DNA from 3 places in the Ensifer canadensis genome. Region 2 is predicted to be linked to each of the others. Evidence: riboswitches for the same ligand, from Rfam matches in the RefSeq annotation. Region 2 holds a riboswitch; each other region holds the start of a gene.

Region 1 (7,724 bases), on a different replicon from region 2:
CGCTGCTGGCGCTCGATGCCATGGTTGGCGGTGACGTGCGCCATTTCATGCGACAGCACGGCCGCAACCTCGGACGCGTCATTGGCAAGCGCAAGCAGGCCGCGGGTGACATAGAGATAGCCGCCGGGCAGCGCAAAGGCGTTGATCGCCGGGGAATTGAGAATGGTGATGCGGTAGGACTGCTGCGGGTTTTCCGAGACGGCCGTCAGGGCGCCGGCGATGCGGGCGACCAGCCGCTCCGTCTTTGCGTCCTTGTACTCCCCGCCGTAGCTCGCGACGATGCGCGGGTGTTCGCGCGCGCCGAGCTGGGCACGGGGGTCGTTCTTCTGGACTTCGTCGACGATCTGCGGATTGGAGGACGGCGATACGGTCGGCTCGTAGGTCTGCTCGATCACCGACTGGCAGGCGGAAAGCAGCGTCGTCGCAAGCAATGCAACCACAGCACGTGTCCGGAGGCCTCCGCGCTTGGGCGGGAACCGGTCGTTTCTGACTGTATGACTTTCCATGCCTCAGCCCGTTTCCCGTCCAACGCCACCCCACAACAGGGACTCGGGCGGCGTTGAAAGTCTTACTTTTTCAGCCGGATACGTCCGATCCGGGAAGAGTATTCCAGCCCTGGTCTTGCTGTATCTGATTTCAGCGCCACCTGCCTAGTTTACCCCGGTAGAAATAGTTGCCCCGTGGTATCACGGCAACGGATACGCGAATATTCGTGACGCTCCGGCCGGACAATCCGCGCGTCGCATGGCGCGGCGGTCAAATTGTGGCGGAGTACCACGCGCGCTAGAGCATTTCCGGTTTAGACGACGTCGCGGAAACGCTCTATCTGCCTGTTTCCACGCATTTCCTGACGGAAAACCGCTTCGCACTTTTCCTGGAAATGCTCCAAGATTCCACGTCGCATCACGCGTTGCCGAGAAAGCGGTTGATGGACGCCATATCGCGCCGTTCGAGAAAGCGCTCGACCGGGTCATGGGCGATGATACGCCCCTGGTCCAGAAAAAGCACGCTATCGGCCAGCGCCCTCACGTCATCGGGATGGTGCGTGATCATCAGGATCGTGTTGTTTTCCTGATCATGCAGGTCCTGCAGCAGTGCCCGCATACCGGCCCTCATGCCGGGATCGAGAGCGGCAAAAGGCTCATCCAGCAGCAGCAGCGGGCGATGTCGCACCAAGGCGCGCGCCAACGCCACACGCTGTCGTTCGCCGCCGGACAGCGTCGGCGGCAGGCGCTTGCCGAAGCTGTCGAGCCCGACGCGGCCGAGGGCATCGTCTATCCGTGCGCGATCAGCGACCGACAGGCGAAGCGAGGGGCTGATGCCGAAGCCGACATTGGTCGCGACGTCGAGATGTGCAAACAGGTTGTTGTCCTGAAAGATCACGGAGACGGGTCGTTCTGCCGGCGCCTGTCCCGACATCGTCTTGCCGAGAATGCGAACCTCGCCCCGGTCCGGCTCCTCGAAACCGGCGATGACATGAAAGAGGGTCGACTTTCCCGACCCGGAGGCCCCGGCAACTGCGACGATGCCACCTGGCTGAATGGCGCAATCGAAGTGCAGTGCGGTGGTGTCGTAACGAACGTCGACGCCAACAAGTTCTACCGCCGCCTGGGAATTCATGCGTTTCGTCCTTCCGGCACTCGCCTGTCGCCGGCCGTGCCGAGCATGGTGAAGATCAGGCAGATGAGGCCGAGGAAGAGCGCCAGACCGGCTGCATCCGCGGTGCGATAGCTGCCCATCCGGCTGTAGAGCAGCCATGGAAGCGTGACCATGTCCTGCGAACCGAACAGCGCCACTGCACCAAGGTCGCCGAGCGACAGCGCCATGGCGAAGGAGAACGCCATCAGCAACGGTTTCCGGAGCGGCGGCAAGTCGATCCATCGCAGGCGATGGAAGCCGCGGATGCCGAGGCTTGCTGTCAGTCGGTCGGTGCGTGCGGCATGTGTTGCCATCGCCGGTGCCAGGATCCGGTGCACGAACGGCAGCGCCATCAATGCGTTGATGGCGACGACGATGGCGGGGGCGAAACGGGCGACATCGCCGAAGGGGCGCAGGAGCAGAAACCATCCCGCACCGAGCACGACCGGCGGCACCAGTAGCACCAGCGACGTGCTGGCGGTGACAGTGCCCGCAAATGCCCTGGCCAAGGTCGGGGCGTGGCGACGCGCCACGACGATGCCGGCGGCGCGGATCATCGCGGCGGCCATGGTGACGCAAAAGAATGCCGAGAGGACGGCGATGACAATGCTGGTGACGAGAGCACGATGCACGGTCGGGTCGCCGGCAAGCTTCACCAGATCCGCACGCAGGCCGGAACCGACGACGGCGATCAGCGGTGCGCCGATGAAGAGCAGCGAGAACAGGATCCAGCCGGCGTCGGACGTCCGGGAGAGGCCGGTTCCTGCATCATAGCGTCTGGAGATTTTGCCCGCGGTTGCGCTTTGTGCAGGTTCGGTCGCGACACGCGTTAGAGCCAGGAGCAGGGCTCCGGTCATGACGATCTGTAGGGCGGACAGGGCGATCGCCCGCGGCGGGTCGAAATCGAAGCGCAGCGCCTGGTAGATCGCGACCTCGATGGTGCTGGCGGCAGGCCCGCCGCCGAGCGTCAGCACCAGCGTGAAGCTGGTGGCGCAGAGCATGAAGACGAGGCCGGCAGCACCTGGCAGCAATCCCCGAAGGACCGGCCACTCGACAAAGCGGAAGAGTGCGGCTGGCGGCATGCCGAGATTGGCGGCGGTTCTCCAGTATTCCGAAGGGATGCGCTCGAGCCCGGCGAGAAAGAGACGTGCGATAAGCGGCATGTTGAAGAAGACGTGGGCGAGCAGGATGCCGAAAAGGCCGTAGATGCTGATCGGCTGCTGCAGCCCGAGGCCGGCGAGGGCGGTGTTGAGCGCGCCCTGCCGGCCCCAGATCTCGATCAGCCCGAGCGCGCCGACAAGCACGGGCAGGCCGAGCGGCAGGGCCATCACCCGCAGAACCCAGACGCGGCCGGGAAAGCTCGGCCGGCGCGCAAGCGCCCGTGCGATCGGGATGGCAAGAACAACGGAAAGCAGCGTCGAAAGGCTCGCCTGCAGCAAGGTGAAGCGCGTTACCCGCCAGATATAGGCATCGAACAGCACGCTGTTGCCGAAGTCACCGCTCTGGAGCAAAAGGGCTGCAATCGCCAGGCCGACAAACAGCAGGATACCGCCGAGACTTAAAGTCCCGGCGGTCATCGTGATGCGATTTTCGGCAGGCGCGAACAAATGCGCCTCAGTTCTTGCTAATGGCGGCCAGCCATTCGTCGATCCAGGCCTTGCGGTTCGCCGCCACCTCTTCCGACGGCAGCAGGAAAGTCTTCTCCGGATTGACCAGCTTGCTAAAAGCCTCCGGCAGCGGCTCCTTGGTCGCCGCGACCGGCATCATCCAGTTGGTCGTCGGAATGATCGACTGGAACTCCGGGCCGGTCATGAAGGCGAGAAACTGCTTGGCAAGCTCCGGCTCCTTGGCGCTCTTGGTCATGCCGGCAACTTCGATCTGGATGTAGTGACCTTCCGAGAATTCGGCCGCCTGGTAGCGGTCGGTGTTTTCCGCCACCATGTGGTAGGCGGGCGACGTGGTGTAGGAAAGCACCATCGGCGCTTCGCCCTTGGTGAAGAGGCCATAGGCTTCCGACCAGCCCGGCGTTACGGTCAGTACCCTGTCCTTGAGCTTGGCCCAGGCGGCGCCGGCTTCGTCGCCATAGACGGCCTTGACCCAGAGAAGCAGACCGAGGCCCGGCGTCGAGGTGCGCGGATCCTCGATGACGATCTTCTGAGAGGCGTCGCCTTCGACCAGTTCCTTCAGGCTCTTCGGCGGCGTCTTCAAGGTCTGGGTGTCGTAGACGACGGCGAAATGGCCGTAGTCATAGGGAAGGAAGGTGTCGTCGGTGAAGTCGCCGGGTACCTTGACGTTGGCAGGCTCGATGCCGTGCGGCGCGAAGAAGCCGGTGGCCTTGGCCTCGGCGACGAGGTTTGTATCGAGGCCGAGCACGATGTCGGCCTTGGAGGCCGCGCCTTCGAGCTTGAGGCGGGTCAGAAGCTCGACGCCATCGGCGACGCCGACATAGGTGACCTTGCATTCGCAGGTCTTCTCGAAAGCTTCGGCGACCTTGGCACCCGGCCCCCATTCGGTGATGAAGCTTTCATAGGTGTAGACGGTCAGCGTCTTGTCGGCAGCAACGGCATTGGCCGCGAAGACAAGTCCTGCCGTCGCGGCAAGCGCTAGCCGGCTAAGAACCTTGAGTTGCGATGAATTGGACATGGCAGGCACCTCTCCCTAAAAATGATGTTGCATGGGAAAAGGGCGTATCGATCCGATCGCGTCTAATCCCTCCGCCGGTATGAGCCGGATCAGGTTCCGCGGGTTGGCGTTCAACGCCTCTCAGCCTTCGGCCGCCATGCGGTCGGAAGGCACCCCGTTAGAGCGGGTAGAGATTTACCGCCGAGCCGGTTTGATGGCAAGCGAAGTTTGAGGACGGCAAAAGCGCCCGCCCCGCATTTTCGCGCCGCGGCGCATGGGGTAAAATCGTCGGCAGAGTTTGCAGACGCCGAAGGAGCCTGCGATGACTGACATGCTCGTTCGCCTTTATGCACTGCCGGCACAAGCGAGATCACCGCTTGCTGACGGTATCGGCATTCACCGCGCAATGGCACCCGAACGAAGCTTGTTGTTCCCTGGATCGAGCAGACATTTGGCTCCGGCTGGGCGGGCGAGGCGGAGGTGGCCTTCAGATCGACGCCGACGTGCATGCACATCGCGGTGTTCGAGGACCGGATCGTCGGCTTTGCCTGCCACGATGTCACAGCGCTCGGTTTCTTCGGGCCGACGGGCGTCGACGAGGCCATGCGCGGACGGGGATCGGCGAGGCGCTCTTGCGCGTGAGCCTGACGGCGATGCGTGACGCAGGCTACGGTTACGCCATCATCGGCGGCGTCGGCCCGGCCGAATTCTACCGACGCACGGTCGGCGCCATCGAGATCCCCGATTCCAACCCCGGGATCTATGCGGAGATGCTGTTTCCCGATACCTTGCCCGAAGATCACTGACAACGAGGACGCAAAATCGCCGGATCGCGCCCTTGTTCGGTTTTCTTGCTTTTCCTTGCCCGTGCCTTTGCGCTATGGGCTTTGCCATGGCCCGATCCACCTTCACCATTCTGCTCGGCGGTGCACTGACCCCGACCGATCGCCTTGCGCGCCAGCTCGCAGGCAGCCGCTTCGTTGCGGCCGATGGCGGCATGCGGCATGCGCGGGTGCTATCCGTGACCCCCGACGTCTGGGTGGGCGATTTCGATTCGACCGAGGAGGCGCTGCTCGCGGAATTTGCCGATGTCCCGCGCGAGCCCTATCCCGCCGCCAAGGCTGCGACCGATGGCGAAATCGCTGTCGAGGCGGCGCTGTCGCGTGGCGCCGAAGCCTTGATCTTTGCCGGCGCGCTCGGAGGATCACGCAGCGACCATGCCTTCCTGCACCTGCTTCAGGCTGCTTCGCTGGCCGAACGTGGGTTGCCGGTGTTCATGACCTCGGGTGAGGAGGAGGCCTATCCGCTGCTTGCAGGCGAGATCGAAATCGATCTGCCGAAGGGCAGCCTATTCTCGATCCTCGGACTGACCGATCTCATCGGGCTTACGATCGTCAACGCGCGTTATCCGCTCACCGATTTCACGTTGCCGTTCGGGTCTTCGCGCACCGTTTCCAATGTCGCGGAGGGTCCCCTTCGCATTTCCCTCGACACCGGCCGGGCGATCGTTCTCGCCCGCCCCTATGACCTTTCCGGAGCCTGAGCCTTGGCGCCTCCCATTCTGAAACTCGACGATATCTTCCTGACCTTCGGTGGCACGCCGCTTCTGGCCGGCGCCAACCTGCAGGTGGAGCCGGGGGATCGCATCTGCCTTGTCGGGCGCAACGGTTCCGGCAAATCGACGCTGATGAAGATCGCCGCCGGTCTTGCCGAAGCGCAATCGGGCGAGGTCTTCCGCCATCCGTCCTCGACCGTTCGCTACCTGCCCCAGGCACCGGATTTCGAAGGCTACGACACGGTGCAGGCCTATGCCGAGTCGGGCCTTGGCCCAAGCGACGACCCGTATCGCGTCGCTTACCTACTGCAGCACCTGGGTCTGACCGGCGAAGAAGACCCGGCACGCCTTTCCGGCGGCGAGGCGCGCCGCGCAGCGCTTGCCCGGGTGATGGCGCCGGAGCCGGATATCCTGCTGCTCGACGAGCCGACCAACCATCTCGATCTGCCGACGATCGAATGGCTCGAAGACGAGCTGACCCGCAGCCGTTCGGCCCTGGTGCTGATCTCGCACGACCGGCGCTTCCTCGAAAAGGTCTCGAACGCGACGGTCTGGCTCGATCGCGGCCAATCCCGCCGGCTCGACCGCGGCTTCGGCCATTTCGAGGCCTGGCGCGACGAGGTGCTGGAGGCGGAAGAGCTGGAGCAGCACAAGCTCGGCAAGGCGATCGAGCGCGAGGAGCATTGGCTGCGCTACGGCGTTACCGCCCGGCGCAAGCGCAACATGCGTCGTCTCGGCGAATTGCAGGACATGCGCTCGCGCCATCGCGGCCACAAGGGGCCGCAGGGCTCCGTTCAGGCGGCGGCTTCCGACGCCAAGGAATCGGGCAAGCTGGTGATCGAGGCGGAGAAGATCACCAAGGCTTACGGCGAGCGGACGATCGTTGCGCCGTTTTCCATTCGCGTGCACCGTGGCGACCGGATCGGCCTTGTCGGCCCGAACGGTGCCGGCAAGACGACGCTTTTGAAGATGCTGACCGGGCAGATCGAGCCGGATACCGGCACGGTGAAACTCGGCACCAATCTTGAGATGGCGACGCTCGACCAGAAGCGCGAGGATCTCAACCTCGACGATACGCTGGCCCACTACCTGACCGACGGCCGGGGCGAGAGCCTGATTGTCAACGGCGAGCAGCGCCATGTCACCGGCTACATGAAGGACTTCCTGTTCCAGCCGGAGCAGGCGCGCACCCCGATCCGCGAACTGTCGGGCGGTGAGCGCGCCCGGCTGATGCTGGCACGCATTCTCGCCCGCGCCACCAACCTGCTGATCCTCGACGAGCCGACCAACGATCTCGACATCGAGACGCTGGACTTGCTTCAGGAGGTCGTCGCCGGCTTTGCCGGAACCGTCATCCTCGTCAGCCACGACCGCGACTTCCTCGACCGCACCGTGAGCTCGACCATCGCGCCGGCCAATCCCGAAGCGCCTGACGGCCGCTGGATCGAATATGCCGGCGGCTACACCGACATGATGGCGCAGCGCAAGGGCGCGATCGAAGAGCGGCGCAAGACGGAGAAGGCGGAAAAGGCCAAGGTGGCCGATGCCGCTGCCCCCGCAGCCGAGGCACCGAAGGCCAAGGGCAAGCTCTCCTACAAGCAGAAGTTTGCACTCGAAAACCTGCCGAAGGAAATCGCCAAGGCGGAGGCGGAGGCAGCCAAGCGCGAGGAGCGGATGGCCGACCCCAACCTCTTTGCCAAGGACCCGAATACGTTTGCGAAACTGGCGAAGGAGCTGGAAAAGCTTCGCGGCGATCTCGCCCGCATGGAAGAGGAATGGCTGGAACTGGAGATGCTGCGCGAGGAGCTCGAGGGCTGAGCCTCGCCGCTCCCGCGTTGAAAGTTGGCAAGGGGTATGATAAGGAAAACTTATTATATCTCTCGTGAACGATCCTGATGCCGACAAAACT
Region 2 (7,724 bases):
GATCGCAGCACAGCTGATCAGGCCATTGAAATATCGCCAATTTTTCGAGAATCTTGGATCACGCACACGAATATTTGAGCGGATATCCGCACAGATCATCTGGAAACTTGCGCGGAATAATGCACAATTCCGCCATGTCCATGCCCGCGCCCAGCCCTATCAATCCAGAGGATCTCGACCGGCACATGCGCCGCGCCTGGCTGATTTTTGCCGCGCTAGCGTTGGTGTTGCTGGCAGCGGGGCTTTTTTTCGCCGGCGAATATGGGCGAAACAAGGCGCTTGAAACCGTCGACATCCAGAGCCGCATCGATGCCAATCTCAAGGCCTCGCTGCTGAGGGCAGTGCTGGAGCGGCAGCGCGCGCTGCCTCTGGTACTGGCAGACGATGTAGAGGTGAAGACGGCGCTTGAGAAGGGTGGCGACCAGCCGTTGCAGCGGCTCAATCAAAAGCTCGAGGCGCTGGCCGCCAATACGGATGCGGCGGTGATCTACGCGATTGGCCTCGACGGCGTGGCGGTGGCTGCCAGCAACTGGCGCGAGCCAACCAGCTTCGTCGGCAATGACTACGCTTTCCGCGAATATTTCCGGCTGGCGATGCGCGATGGCAAGGCCGAGCATTTCGCCATGGGCACCGTCAGCAAGCGGCCAGGCCTCTACATATCAAGACGTGTCGACGGGCCTGACGGCCCGATTGGCGTCGTGGTCGCCAAGCTCGAATTCGGCGGGGTCGAGGCCGATTGGCTCGCCTCCGGCAAGCCGGTCTATGTCACCGACCGGCGCGGCATCGTGCTGATCACCAGCTTCCCGTCCTGGCGCTTCATGACGACCCGTACCATCCCCGGGGATCGCCTCGCCGCCATCCGCGACAGCCTGCAGTTCGGCGATGCCTCCCTGCTGCCGCTACCGTTCCGCCGGATCGAGCCAACGAGCAATGGATCGAGCGTGCTGACAGCGCTTCTGCCCGGCAGCAGCGAGCGGCAATACCTCAGGGTCGAGACCATGGTGCCCTCGACCAGCTGGCGGCTGGAGCAATTGGCACCGCTAGACGCAGCCCTTGGCGCCGCGAGCCGCGAGGCAAGGCTGCTGGCCCTTGCCGTTATCGTGCCGCTGCTGGCGCTTGCCGCATTCCTTCTTCGCCGGCGCCAGGCTTTGACGCAGGTCGCGGCCAACGAACGCGCCGCGCGCGATGAGTTGGAACGCCGAGTGGCCGAGCGCACACAGGACCTAAGCCTCGCCCGCGATCACCTCGAAACCGAGATCGCCGACCACAGGCGCACGGGCGAGAGGCTGCAGGCGGTGCAGCAGGAACTGGTCCAGGCCAACCGCCTGGCAATCCTCGGACAGGTGGCGGCGGGCGTTGCCCACGAGATCAATCAGCCGGTCGCAACCATCCGCGCCTATGCCGACAATGCGCGCACCTTCCTCGACCGCGGCCAAAAAGAAACCGCCGTCGAAAATCTCGAAAGCATCGCTGCGCTGACCGAGCGGGTCGGCACCATCACCGACGAACTGCGCAGCTTTGCGCGCAAGGGCCGTTTCGTCGCCGAACCGACGGCGATGCGGGAGGTGATCGAAGGCGCTCGAATGCTGCTGCGCAGCCGCTTTGCCGGCCGCATGGACGCGATCGTCATCGACCTGCCTGATAACGGCCTCAGCGTGCTCGGCAATCGCATCCGCTTGGAACAGGTGCTGATCAACCTGTTGCAGAATGCCCTGGAAGCCCTCGGTGATCGGGCAGACGCTGAGATCCGTGTGCGGTGCGAGTTAGGCCCCTCCGAAACAGTTTCGCTTGTTGTCGCCGACAATGGTCCGGGCATTCGGCCCGATATCCTCGAAGACCTTTTCACGCCGTTCAACACCTCCAAGGATGAAGGTCTCGGTCTCGGCCTTGCCATCTCCAAGGAGATTGTCGCCGACTATGGCGGCGACATCGAGGTCAAGACCAGCCCTGAGGGCACCGTCTTCACCGTGCGTTTGAAGAGGGCCTGAGCGATGCAGCAATCCGTATGCCTCGTCGACGACGACAGCGAACTCAGGCGGGCGATCAAGCAGACGCTGGAGCTTGCCGGCCTCGCGGTCTCCGCCTTTCCCGGCGCGGCGGAAGCGCTCGCAATCCTCAACCCGGATTTTAGCGGGATCGTCATCAGCGATATCCGCATGCCCGGGATCGACGGCCTCACGCTGTTTCGCCGGATCGCCGATTTCGACCCCGACCTGCCCGTCATTCTGGTCACCGGCCACGGCGATATCCCGATGGCCGTTCAGGCCATTAAGGACGGCGTCTATGATTTCATCCCGAAACCCTTTGCCGCCGACCGTCTGGTGCAGAGCGCACGCCGCGCCTTGGAAAAACGCCGGCTGGTGATGGAAAACCGCGCGCTGAAACGCGCAGCCGAAGTCGCCGGTGAGAGCCTGCCGCTGATTGGCCAGACACCGGTCATGGAACGGCTGCGCCAGACCTTGCGGCATATCGCCGACACCGACGTGGATGTGCTTGTTGCCGGCGAAACCGGCAGCGGCAAGGAGGTGGTGGCGACGCTGCTGCACAATTGGAGCCGGCGCCGCAACGGCAACTTCGTGGCGCTGAACTGCGGCGCACTGCCGGAAACGGTAATCGAGAGCGAGCTTTTCGGCCACGAGCCCGGCGCCTTCACCGGTGCCCTGAAGAAGCGCGTCGGCCGTATCGAGCATGCGAGCGGCGGCACGCTTTTCCTCGATGAGATCGAGGCGATGCCGCCGGCAACGCAGGTCAAGATGCTGCGAGTGCTTGAAGCCCGTGAGATCACGCCGCTTGGCACCAATATCGTGCGCCCCGTCGATATTCGGGTCATCGCCGCGGCCAAGATCGACCTCGGCGACCCGGCCCAGCGGGGCGATTTTCGCGAGGATCTCTATTTCCGGCTGAACGTCGTCACCCTGTCGATCCCGCCGCTGCGCGAACGCCGGGACGATATCCCCCTTCTCTTCTCGCATTTCCTGACGCGGGCAGCCGAGCGTTTCAAGCGCGACGTGCCGACGCTTTCGCCGGCCGTCAGCCACTATCTGAGGTCTCATTCTTGGCCGGGCAATGTGCGCGAGCTCTCGCACTTCGCCGAGCGCGTCGCCCTTGGCGTCGAAGGTTCGCTCGGCCAACCGATTGCCGCGGCGCCGACCAGTGCCGGCCTGCCCGAGCGGATCGAGCGCTACGAGGCGGAAATTCTGAAAGAAGCGCTGCGGGCGCAGCACGGCGACGTCAAGGCGACGATCGAAGCGCTCGGCATTCCGCGCAAGACCTTCTATGACAAGCTGCAGCGGCACGGCATCAACCGTGCGGATTATGCCGATCGCCGGGGATCAGAGAAGTCCGGCCGCTAGCGCATTTCCAGGAAAAGTGCGGAGCGGTTTTCCGTCAGGAAATGCGTAAAAACGAAAAGAACGAGCGTGCCCGCGGCTTCGTCTCATCCGGAAACGCTCTACCGGGCAATCAACAGGCCTGACACGCAACCTTCGGATTAACGCTTGACGGCGCATCCGGATCGATGGCTATCTCTAGGCATTCACCAGGGGGGTCCCGTCAAGGGGCTGAGATACTGCTGGGCGGATCGGCTTTGCCGACCGAGGCGCAGTGACCCGTTGAACCTGATCCAGTTCATACTGGCGTAGGGACGGTGCAGACATTGACGCCACGATTCCGTCATTCGCGCGGAATTTCAGGCAAACATGTCTTTTCCTTCCGGCTTCAGAACTGGGTCTCCAACCGCAAACTTGGAGCCTCATCATGAATATTGCCACCAAACCCGCAGAACTCTCGGTCACAAAAGGCCCGCTTCCCGCCTCGAAAAAGGTCTACAAGCCAGGCACGATCCATCCCGACATCCGCGTTCCCATGCGCGAAATCACCCTGCACCCGACGTCGGGCGAGCCGCCGGTCACCGTCTACGACGCCTCCGGTCCCTACACCGTAGAAGATGCCAACATCCGCATCGAGGATGGATTGCCAAGACCGCGCCGCGACTGGATCATCGCTCGCGGCGATGTCGAAGCCTATGACGGGCGCGACGTGCGGCCGGAAGACAACGGCTTTGCCTCCGGCGACCGGCTGACGCCGACCTTTCCCCTCCGTCACGCGCCGCTGCGCGCAACCGGCCGGCGCGCGGTGACGCAGCTTGCCTATGCGCGGGCCGGCATCATCACGCCCGAGATGGAGTTCGTCGCCATCCGCGAGAACCTTGGCCGCGACGCTGCACGCGCCGCGCTACGCGACGGCGAAAGCTTTGGCGCCCATATCCCCGATCACGTCACGCCCGAATTCGTCCGCCAGGAGATTGCCAGCGGCCGCGCCGTGCTGCCGGCCAACATCAACCACCCAGAATCCGAACCGATGATCATCGGCCGGAATTTCCTGGTGAAGATCAATGCCAATATCGGCAACTCCGCCGTCACTTCGTCGATGGCCGAGGAAGTGGAGAAGATGGTCTGGGCCACCCGCTGGGGCGCCGATACGGTGATGGACCTTTCGACCGGCCGCAACATCCACAACATCCGCGAATGGATCATCCGCAACTCGCCCGTGCCGATCGGCACCGTGCCGCTCTACCAGGCGCTGGAAAAGGTCAACGGCATCGCCGAGGATCTCACATGGGAAGTCTATCGCGATACGCTGATCGAGCAGGCGGAACAGGGGGTCGATTACTTCACCATCCATGCCGGTGTCCGGCTGCACTATATCCCGCTGACCGTCGACCGCGTCACCGGCATCGTCTCGCGCGGCGGCTCGATCATGGCGAAATGGTGCCTGCACCACCACAAGGAGAGCTTTCTCTACGAGCACTTCGAAGAGATCTGCGACATCTGCCGCGCCTATGACGTCTCGTTTTCGCTCGGCGACGGCCTGCGTCCGGGCTCGATCGCCGATGCCAATGACGCGGCGCAATTTGCCGAACTGGAAACGCTGGGCGAGCTGACGAAGATCGCCTGGGCGAAAGACTGCCAGGTGATGATCGAGGGCCCCGGCCACGTGCCGATGCACAAGATCAAGGAAAACATGGACAAGCAGCTCGCTGTCTGTGGCGAGGCGCCGTTCTATACGCTTGGGCCCCTGACGACCGACATCGCCCCGGGCTACGACCACATCACCTCGGGCATCGGTGCCGCGATGATCGGCTGGTTCGGCACGGCCATGCTCTGCTATGTGACACCGAAGGAACATCTGGGGCTTCCCGACCGCAACGACGTCAAGGTGGGCGTCATCACCTACAAGATCGCGGCCCATGCCGCCGATCTCGCCAAGGGGCACCCGGCGGCCCGCACCCGCGACGACGCCCTGTCGCGCGCCCGCTTCGAGTTCCGCTGGGAGGACCAGTTCAACCTGTCGCTCGATCCGGAAACCGCCCGCTCCTTCCACGACGAAACCTTGCCGAAGGAGGCGCACAAGGTCGCGCATTTTTGCTCCATGTGCGGGCCGAAATTCTGCTCGATGCGGATCTCGCACGACATCCGCGCCGAGGCGCAGAAGGAAGGTTTTCAAGCGATGGCGGCCAAGTATCGTGAGGGTGGCGACCTCTATATGCCGGTCGACAGCGAGGCAGACGTTCGGGGATAACCACGCCAGAAGGGGCGGCGACCCCGCCCCTTCTGGCGCCCGGCGGGCTCCGGCACTCTTTACGCAATGGCCCATCTCTTCTTCATGCTCGGGCTCGACCCGAGCATCCACATTGGAGGCAGCCGGCTTGTCGATACGAGGCTGACACAGAGGTGCCGGCTGGATGCTCGGGTCAAGCCCGAGCATGACGGTGTGAGAGGAATTGCTGCCGCATCAGCATCTTGATCGCTCCAAGGAGGTCGCACCCGGCCCCTTCCGGCGCCCTAAGGGCTACCTGCAAGCCGGACGGCGACGTCGAGCAGGACATTGGCACCGGCGACGAGATCTGCCGGATCCGTGTGTTCGCGCGGATTGTGGCTGATCCCGTCGCGGCTCGGCACGAAGATCATCGCCGCCGGCGCGATGCGCGCGATCATCTGGGCGTCGTGGCCGGCGCCGGAGGTCATCCGCCGGCTCTTCAGCCCACGGGCCTTCGCGGAAACTTCAATCGCCGCGACGATCGCACCGTCGAAACTGACGGGCTCGAACCGGGCGAGACGCTCGACAGAGACGATCACATGCTCTTCCTGCTCAAGCCGGTCGAGAAAGCCGGAAAGCGCGCTTTCAAGTGCCCTCAGGCGATCCTCGTCCGGGTCGCGCAGGTCGATGGTAAAGACCGCGCGCGAGGGGATCACGTTGATCGCGTCCGGCTCGAAGCGCATGGTTCCGATCGTCGCAACGCTCGGCGCGTTTGATCGCGCGATGTGCTCGCGCAGGAACAGGCCGACGCGCGCGGCAGCAAGGCCCGCATCGGAGCGCATTGCCATCGGCGTCGTGCCGGCATGATTGGCAACGCCGTCGATGGTCACGCGCTGCCAGGAAATCCCTTGCAGATTTTCGACGGCGCCGATCGTGGTCGCTTCGCGCTCAAGCACCGGCCCCTGCTCGATGTGCAATTCAACATAGGCATGAGGTTTCAGAAAGCCGGGCTCCGCGGTGCCGGCGTAACCTATGCACGCGAGTTCCGATCCGAGCGTCGTGCCATCGGTTCCGACCGTCGCAAGCGCGGCTTCGACCGCAAGGCCGCCCCCATGAACAAGCGACCCCAGCATATCGGGCGCGTAGCGCACCCCCTCCTCGTTGGTAAAGGCCGCGACGACGATCGGGCGGACAGGCGCGAATCCCTGCTCCTTCAGTGTCTCGATGACTTCGAGGGCGGCCAGCACGCCGTAGCTGCCATCGTAGATGCCGGCATTGATGACCGTGTCGATATGGGAGCCGAGCATTAACGGCGATTGCCCGGCGTTATCCTGGCTTTGCCAGACGCCGAAGATATTGCCGATGCGGTCGACGGCGATCTCCAGCCCCGCGGCCCGCAGCCAAGCGACTAGGCGGTCCCGCCCGAGCTTGTCGGTGGCAGACGCAGCAAGCCGTGTCAGTTGCCCCTGATCGTTGCGCCCGATCGCGCCGAGTTCGCGGATGCGGGTAAGCAGACGTTCGGCATTAATGGACTGATGAGACATGACGGCGCCGCCTTCAATCGTGTTTGTATTGAGCATCGCGACTGTCACTGCCCCACATCCGGTGCGGCCAGCCGTTGCCGGACGATTTCGGCGTGGAACCGGGCACCGAAGATCAAGGCATCGTCATTGAAGTCGTAATGCGGATTGTGCAGCGGCGCGGATTCCTGGCCGTTGCCGATAAAGACGAAGCAACCCGGCACATGCGCGAGGAACCGGGCAAAATCCTCCGATCCGGTCATCGGCTCGGCGGCGACGGCGACATTGTCCGTCCCGAACACCGCACCGGCCGCTGCGAAGGCATGATCGACGAGAGCCGGATCGTTGAGCAGCGGCACGAACTCACGCGTATAGGTCACCTCGACCTCGCAGCCATAGGCATCCGCCGTCCCCTTGGCGATCGTGCGCATCTGCTGTTCGATCCTGGCGCTCACCTCAGGTCGGAAGCTGCGCGCATCACCGAGAATGCGGGCCAGGCCTGGCAAGGCATTGCGCGTGCCGTCGGTGATCAATTCGGTCACGGAGACGACGGCGATATCGGCCGGAGAGAGCCTTCGCGAAACGATGGTCTGGAGATTGACCACTGTCGCGCAGGCAGCGACCAGCGTCTCGTTGCCCGCGTGAGGTCGCGCGGCATGGCCGCCG
Region 3 (7,724 bases), 430 kb from region 2:
CTATGACTTGGATGGGCTCATGCTAGACTTTTGCGCCGGTCGAATGGGCGCAGATGGCTTCCAGGAGTTTGATCGTCATTGCCTGTGCCAGGCGTGGAATCTCGAAAAGCCTTCACGGTACAAAAGTCTTGTCATGATGGTCTCCGCGAACTGCGGGTTCATCTGGCGAGCGACTTTTAGAGCCTTCTCGCATTTGTCTCCGAAGGGCGTAAGGGCTCATTGAGATACTCGACACCGTGATCCCTCACGACGCAGGCGATGTCGAACATGTCGCGGGGCTGCATCGTGGCCCTGCGGTAAAATATTTTCTTTGCGATGATTTCGCCAGGGGTCTCAAGCAGGACGTCGCGACCGCGCACCTCCGCTTTCACCGTCGGGTGGTCAGTGAGGCTGGGCGCGCAGATAAAGTCGATTTCGCCAACATTCTCGAAGACGATCTTCAATGTTCTTGATCCATCGGACTGATAGCCGTCAGGGTTGATGTCGAGCGCGTAGCCCTGTGTCTTCGGGTTCAGAAGCTGCGGATCATCGATGAAGATGTCGACATCAAAGCTCTCGCGATGATCGATCTGGAGCATCAGGGCGGTACCGCCTCCAAAAGTGCAATTGTCGATCAATGTGAGTTGGGAGCTTGCCTGATCGATAATGCGGCCAGCGTGGTCAAACAGGTCCCCCCATCTGCTGGCTGGGTGTTCGACCAACTATGCCGCCCGCGCCAAAGGAAGCGGGTAACCGGCGAGTGCCGAGAACTTACGTGCTAAGTCGGAAGCGATCGCCGGATCAACGTGCATTTCGCCAAGAAACGAGATCTGAAGGTTCTCGTCTACCTCGGAAAAAAAGGAGAACGCCGACGCATCGAAATTGACTGCGCTGGCAGGATCGGAAATCTTGGATGCCAATTGCTCAGCCGAAAGCTTCGTCCCATAAGGGGCATTGACAGTCGACAAAACCTTTACTGCAACAATAGACATCTTCCTCGACCACAGCACCTTCAGGTTTCTATATACCTTGACGATGCTTGCGAAACAAGGATCGTCGGTGACTACGCCGTCACACGTTAGCCTCGCGGCACTCTTCTAGGCATCTATATTCGGTCGATTTTCCGTTGTGGCGGCTTTTCTGAGGGTGAGGCTCATCTGGGGACGGTGCTCGGCCGTGGTCGCCGGCTGGGAAACGAAGATCTCGTTCACGCTGGCGCAATGCGCCATCGTGAGGTTGCAGCGATCCATCGCCTAGTTCTGTCCTCGGGATCCTGGCTACGTGTAATGTCGGTCACGACCGCGGCACAATCCGCGCCATGGGTGAGGACGCCATCAATGCGTTCAAGGTTCAGTCCACCGATCGCAACCAGTGGGGTCGGTCCGATTTTCTTCTTCCATGTGGCGAGGCGAGCAAGTCCCTGCGGCTCCCACTTCATCTTTTTGAGAACGGTCGGATAGACCGGACCCAACGCGACATAGTCGGGCGCGACTGACAGCGCCATATCGAGTTCGGCCTCGTCATGTGTGCTGACGCCGAGCTTAAGGCCGGCCCCACGGATCGCGGCCACGTCAGCTTGCGCCAGATCTTCCTGGCCGAGATGAACGAAATCGCAGCCTTCGTCGATCGCCATGCGCCAATGGTCGTTGACAACAAGTTGGCAACCGTGTCTCTCGCATATGGTTCTGGCGATGCGGATATCGCTACGGACTTCGCTATCGGGTCTTTCCTTGATGCGAAGCTGGACCAGCCTCACTCCAATTGGAACGAGGCGTTCGACCCAATTCGCGCTGTCGACAATGAGGTAGAAGGGATCGAGCTTCATGAGAAGACCGCCTTTCCGATGACCGGGGTGGAGGGGACTGCCATGTCTCTCGGTTCGAGCATGCCGGCTTCAAAAGCCAGCCGACCGGCCTCGATCGCCTTGGCAAAACCCGATGCCATCAAGGCCGGATTTCCGGCACCGGCCACCGCCGTATTCAGGAGCACGGCATCGAAACCGAGCTCCATCACCGTCGTTGCATGCGAAGGGCGGCCGATGCCCGCATCGACAATCAGAGGCACGTCCGGGAAGTGTGCGCGCATCGACCTCAAGGCGGACAGGTTTTGTGGCCCCATGGCACTGCCGATCGGAGCACACCAGGGCATCAACACGCGGCAGCCAGCCTCCAGCAGGCGCTCGGCAACGACCAGATCGTCGGTCGTATAGGGAAAGATCTCGAAGCCTTCGTTTGAAAGGATCTGTGCGGCTTCGACCAGCGCGAACACATCCGGCTGCAATGTGTCGTGATTGCCGATCACTTCGAGCTTGATCCAGTTCGTCTCGAAAACCTCGCGCGCCATCTTAGCAGTGAGCACCGCCTCCTTGGTGGTGTGGCAGCCGGCGGTGTTCGGCAGTATTTTCGTCCCGAGCTCGCGGATCAGTTCGAAAAACGCACCTCCGGCTTTGCCGCCGGCCGTCTCTCTCCTCAACGAGACCGTGATGATTTGTGTCCCTGAAGCCCGCACTGCGTCCGAAAGCACGGCTGGAGATGGATAGCCCGCTGTGCCCAGGAGCAGTCGGGAGGTGATTTCCGTGTCGTAGACTTGCAGCATGGTCAGCCACCTTTCATCGGCGAGAGAATTTCGATGCGATCATGATCGCGTAAGCGCCATCGATCGCGGTCGGCCGCGTGAACGAGTTCGCCGTTGACAGCGGTCGCCAGCCAGCTTCCTTCGTAGTCGAGTGCAGCCATCAGTTCGGCGAGCGTCGAGCAGGCGACCTCGTGCTCTTCGCCATTGACGTTAAGGTTCATCATAGAACTCCGATCTGTGGTCCGGGTTGAGCAGAAGTTCGGCAACGTCGTGCGCAAGAGCCGGCGAGAGCAGGAAACCATGCCGATACATACCGTTCACGGAATAGATCGAACCGCTTTTCGTGATCCTTGGCAGATTGTCGGGGTAGGCGGGGCGAATGCCAGTTCCGGTTTCGGTGATCTGCGCTTCGCCGAAGGCCGGGTGCAGGGCGTAGGCTGCGTTTAAGAGCTCCATCAGCGACCGTGCAGTGATAGGACCGGACAATTCGCTCTCTATCATTGTTGCCCCGACCATGAAGACGCCCTGGCGGCGTGGAACGACATAGACGGGGTGTCGAGGATGCAGGAAGCGCACTGGACGCGACAGTTGAATGTCGCCGGTGCGCAGATAGAGCATCTCGCCACGCACGCCCCGCAGTGCCGCGTCATCCGGGAGCCTGGCAGGGCCTGTGCAGTCAATATGCGAATCGACACGGCGATCGACGGTGGCATCGGTCGCCTGGCCGAAATGAAAACGCACCCCCATGGCGATTAATGTGTCATGGAGTGAAGACAGCGCCTCTCTCGGATCGAGATGCGCTTCCCTCGGGAAGTAGAGTGCACGAGAGAAACGGCCGGCGAGATCTGGTTCCAGTTCGGCTATCTGGTCTGCATCAAGCCGTCTGTGCCCTTTGGTTCGCGCCGCGAAGCGATCGAGCTCGCGTGTATCGCGCGCGGCGGCGACGACAAGTGTCCCCTCTTGCACGACCTCATCGGGCAGCGCCGTCTTCCACCACTCGATGGCTGTCGCGCCGACGCGTTCGACTTTCTCGTCGGCACTTTCGCGCTCACACCAGGGCGCCAGCATGCCGCCGGCAAACCAGGATGCGCCGGCGCCAATCCGTTTTGAACGTTCGAAGACGTAGACCTCAATGCCGCGTCGCGCCAGTTCGTATGCGGTGACAAGGCCGACGACACCTGCTCCGTTGATCAGCACCCGCCTCATTTGGCAGCCGTTCGAGCTGTTACCTGGCCGGAGCTGTAGGGCCATTCATCCATGCGCCGCACCGCTAACGGGCGTCGATGTTGCCGTCTATGTCCGCGGTTTGGCTCGTGTACGACATCTGAAAAAACCATTGGTCGGCTCCAACCTTGACGTTTGGAGACCCAGATCTTGGCGCTGGAAAGATAGAGACACGTCCACGCGATCGCAAAGGAGCTGTCGCAACTGCCGTCGTTCCCACCGTCCCTACGCCAGCATGAACTGGATCAGGTTCAACGGGTCATTGCGCTGCGGTCGAAGGAGCCGATCCGCCCAGCAATATCTCAGCCCCTTGTCGGGACTCCCCTGGTGAATGAACCGAGTTGAACGGCCAATGCCGTGCTTTGTCAAGCGTTGTTAGTTCATTCCCAACGGGGCTAGAAAGTCATCCGCATGCCTTAGAGCACATCTCAACGCGTATCGCGCTGAGAGGAGCAACATGAGCCGGCGCATCAATGCGGCGGGCCTCGCACTCGTTTAGCGGCGGGAAGGCATCAAGGAGCATGCGTTTAGTAGAAAAGGCGCTGCAGCGTGAGTTTTGCTCTCAGGCAAGTGGAGGCATCGTCTGCCACACTACAATCAATGTCTCGAATGTTCTCAAGCGATTCCTTTCTCGCTTCTTCATTGATGTCGCTCAGAGACCTTTCATGGTTGGTGCCGTCCCTGGAAGTGACAGTACACACATTTCCCAAGCACACCGTCGTGTCCGCCTGCGCGGGCGCGCCCGAGGCGATGAGAGCCACGGCGATCAACGTGCTCATGCAGTTCGACCATTTCTCCTCGGTAGGGCGCCGTCCTGCATCCATGAGAGTCCCCCGTTTTGAGTGGTTCACGGTGCAAGCCCGGTCGGAAAATGGCCAGCACCCAGTAAAAAGGAAATCCGAATGGCGCCATATCTGTGCAGAAAATTCGCTCGGCCGCGAAAGGGCGGTCAATGCAAGCAACTTCACCTCCGTCATGGTCGCGCTCGATCGCTATGGCGACATGTTTGGTCTCGATAAGTCACGCCGCCTGCTGCTCGCAGCTGGGACATGAACGTGCCGATTCGATCGCGAGGTCTGGGGACCGACGCCGGCGCTGAATTAACGAGCACATGCATATCAGATCGGGCCTCGGATCCGGAATATTTTCAGCTGTCTCTGGGGCATCTCGATGACGGCGTGGCCGTTGCGCGGCCACGCCGACCGGAGTATGCTTGGCGTAGTGTGATCCCAGTCGAGGGCCGAGAGTGGGGCAGCGCGTCACTCTGCGGTGTTGAGCAACACATCGCCTAGTGCAGCATACTGGTCGGTTGCTGTTCGCTCTGAATTCGACGTGTTGGGCTCGCCCGCCTACAGAACCAGCGACCGCACTCTGTTAACGCCAACTCATCCGTATTGCCGAACCTAAATTCATCCATCAGGAATTTTGCGAGGCGGCCAGCGCGGATGTCTTGGCGCGGGATCCTCGTTTCGAAGCAAATGCGATCGAATATCCTTTGAAGTGTATCGAGCTGTTCGGGTGCGAGTTCAAAACCTGACTGGTCAAAGTGAATAGCCATTTAGACCTCCCTTCTTGAGCTACCGCCTTCACCGAAGAGAGAAAGATAGCGAAATCTTTAATTGGCTCCAAGTGAGCAAAAGTTGAGATTTGCGTGCGTCGAACTGCTGCTGGTAGCGGGGAATCCGGCTCAGAGCCCACAGAGAAGCGGCGCTTATAAAAGGCGCCGCGGGGACGACAGCGGAAACGAGACGACTCCTTAGCCGCTCCTTTCCTTAAATGCGAATTGTTCTCGCCAATCATCAGATTTAGTTCGATATTTAGTCGTTGCTGAGATTGCTAGCGGTCTTCCCGCAGAGCCCTAAAAGAAGGCCGCTCTTTTCCAGTTGTCCCGCCGGGTCAGGCAGCCACCCTCCCAATTAACCAGCTATTTGTTTGAGCGCATCGTGGTCGTGGATGCCGCTTTGAAAAAGGCTGATCAGGTGCGCCGCGAGCGTAACGGCTTCATCGCTATCAAAGGCGAGGTGCCTTTCCTGAACCATTTCCCGGAAGACACATTCGATCTGCTTGAAGTCGTCAGGCGTTACAATCCCTGTGCGAGATCGAACCGCTTTACCCATAGCCCTAATCCCAGCCAGCCCAGGGGAGAACAGGGCCGACGTTTGCCCCGCATAGAGTATGCGCCGTTGCTGGGGGGATTACACTGGAATCGTGGAGGGAGATCCAGACGGTCTTTGGGTTGGAGAGTAGCCAGACCGTCCGGAGCCCACATTGGGTTGCCTCCACAATACACCAACGCTTATGCATTTAAAAACGCGTGCGGTAGGGCATTGTTCCGATTGCTAATGTATCGTGAATCTGTTCGGCGTGCGTGCCTTATGGCTCTGGCTAAAGTACCCGCCCACGGTTCTCGACCAAGGTGCCTGCGGCGATTGGGTAAAGCTGAAGTGCATCCAGAGCGACGGCTTTGTAGTCGTCGGATGTGAGCCATCGACGAAGGTGGCCGGCGCGATTTCGCGGTTGCTGCTTACGGCGAGGCGAGGCAACGAGCTGGTCTATGTATGCGGGGTCGGAACAGGCTTTACGGACAAAATGGCCCGCGACCTTCGCAAGCAATTGTCGGACATGCCGCCGGTCGCGCTCAAGCGCAAGAACGCGGTTTTCTGTGAGCCGGCATTTGTCGCCGAGATCACCTATACCGAGATCACCAGCGAAGGGAAGTTACGGCATCCATCGTTCGAAGGCCTGCGCGAGCTGGCCGAGAACGTGGATGTCTTCGAGCTCAAAAAATAGACCGGGGAAGAGGGGCCTTGGAGCTGATACGTTGGGGCGCTCTTATAACTCGGGTGCGACAACAATGTTCCATCGCTGCGGTCGACAATCACCGTCGGTGTTTTGCACCCGGATCACGTTACCGTTGTTGTTGCTGCACTGCTTACAACGCATGCGTCGACCAGGTGCCACGATCGACAGAGTTGTGCCGAACCGTCGCGCCAGGCCGTGCCGATCGAGGTGATCCCGGAGCGCTGCTTTGCTTGGGGCAGGGGCGTGCGCCCTGGGACCTCTAGCGACCTAGAGGCCGCTCTGGACAATCGGCAGCCACAGACCTTCGGCGCAGCGCCAGCCGGTTAGTGGAATGTCGCACTTTCGGTCGAACTTGCCAATTGGCGCCTCGCGAACACAATTCACAGTCGAGCGAAATGGGTGTCCTGGGACCTGGAAGGTCGTCTGAGCATAGGAGGCGGTGCACGAAAAGTATGTGAGGATAACTAGGGCGCATGCGATATAGTTCGGCATTGCGGGATCCTCTCCAATTTTAGAAGCTGCTAAAGTTACTTCAAAACGGAGCGATTTGCCCTTAGCCTTTTCGAACTAGCTCAGGCGGAGGGGACTCTTGTTCAAACATGGGAAGCTTCATTCCTTCCCATCCAGGATAATCCGCAACGTCCGGATCATATTTGCCGCATCGAGCAGGGCAGCCCTAATTTCTCCTTTACTCGGCTCTCGACAAAACCACGCTGGCACACCTCGTCGGGAACGTGTTGCCACCATGCTGCTAGAAAGGTGTCGTTCTGCAAACGGTTAAAGGGGGACCCGTCATGGAGCAGCGACGGGAAGCTCCGTCATCCGTCGTTCAAAGCGCGGCGCGAGCTGGCCGATCTTCGAGAAAAAAATGGGCCCCTGCGGGAGGGGCTCGAGAGTTCGACAGCACGTGGCATGTCCGCAAAAAACGCGTCTCTCAGAGGATTGTTCCTCCCCCAGACAAGCCTTGCAGGCGCTATCGACGTGGGCCAACATTGGGCGCCTTGTAGATCGACGGCCCCATGCCCCGATACTCGGGTTGAAGGAACGTGAATTCGTAGCTCCGGGTCAATGCTTCGACCAGCGCATTGACGATGGCTGTACGGGCGAACTCTTTCCTGTTGGCGTCAATGGCGACGAGGTCTTTC

The links. A riboswitch is a leader RNA that binds a small molecule or an ion and turns the genes downstream of it on or off. The one in region 2 is predicted to bind thiamine pyrophosphate.
Region 1: another riboswitch for thiamine pyrophosphate. It lies ahead of thiB (thiamine ABC transporter substrate binding subunit); the one in region 2 lies ahead of thiC (phosphomethylpyrimidine synthase ThiC).
Region 3: another riboswitch for thiamine pyrophosphate. It lies ahead of thiO (glycine oxidase ThiO); the one in region 2 lies ahead of thiC (phosphomethylpyrimidine synthase ThiC).

What each region holds. Positions count from the first base shown of each region.
Region 1 is NZ_CP083370.1:3,540,691-3,548,414, reverse strand. It holds gene J3R84_RS17280 (M48 family metalloprotease) at 1-506, opposite strand, end outside; gene J3R84_RS17275 (thiamine ABC transporter ATP-binding protein) at 904-1,620, opposite strand; gene thiP (thiamine/thiamine pyrophosphate ABC transporter permease ThiP) at 1,617-3,221, opposite strand; gene thiB (thiamine ABC transporter substrate binding subunit) at 3,253-4,281, opposite strand; TPP riboswitch at 4,331-4,448, opposite strand; partial or broken gene J3R84_RS17260 (GNAT family N-acetyltransferase) at 4,583-5,066, shown strand; gene J3R84_RS17255 (thiamine diphosphokinase) at 5,153-5,803, shown strand; gene J3R84_RS17250 (ABC-F family ATP-binding cassette domain-containing protein) at 5,807-7,633, shown strand; gene J3R84_RS17245 (MarR family winged helix-turn-helix transcriptional regulator) at 7,711-7,724, shown strand, end outside.
Region 2 is NZ_CP083371.1:537,040-544,763, reverse strand. It holds gene J3R84_RS22110 (sensor histidine kinase) at 120-1,988, shown strand; gene J3R84_RS22105 (sigma-54-dependent transcriptional regulator) at 1,992-3,353, shown strand; TPP riboswitch at 3,531-3,662, shown strand; gene thiC (phosphomethylpyrimidine synthase ThiC) at 3,757-5,580, shown strand; gene J3R84_RS22095 (Zn-dependent hydrolase) at 5,844-7,082, opposite strand; gene J3R84_RS22090 (M20 aminoacylase family protein) at 7,127-7,724, opposite strand, start outside.
Region 3 is NZ_CP083371.1:964,259-971,982, forward strand. It holds gene J3R84_RS24135 (hypothetical protein) at 177-578, opposite strand; gene J3R84_RS24140 (hypothetical protein) at 702-971, opposite strand; gene J3R84_RS24145 (thiamine phosphate synthase) at 1,187-1,804, opposite strand; gene J3R84_RS24150 (thiazole synthase) at 1,801-2,574, opposite strand; gene thiS (sulfur carrier protein ThiS) at 2,577-2,774, opposite strand; gene thiO (glycine oxidase ThiO) at 2,764-3,759, opposite strand; TPP riboswitch at 3,982-4,113, opposite strand; gene J3R84_RS24165 (hypothetical protein) at 4,327-4,830, shown strand; gene J3R84_RS24170 (hypothetical protein) at 5,066-5,335, opposite strand; gene J3R84_RS24175 (hypothetical protein) at 5,694-5,894, opposite strand; gene J3R84_RS24180 (ATP dependent DNA ligase) at 6,127-6,567, shown strand; gene J3R84_RS24185 (hypothetical protein) at 7,553-7,724, opposite strand, start outside.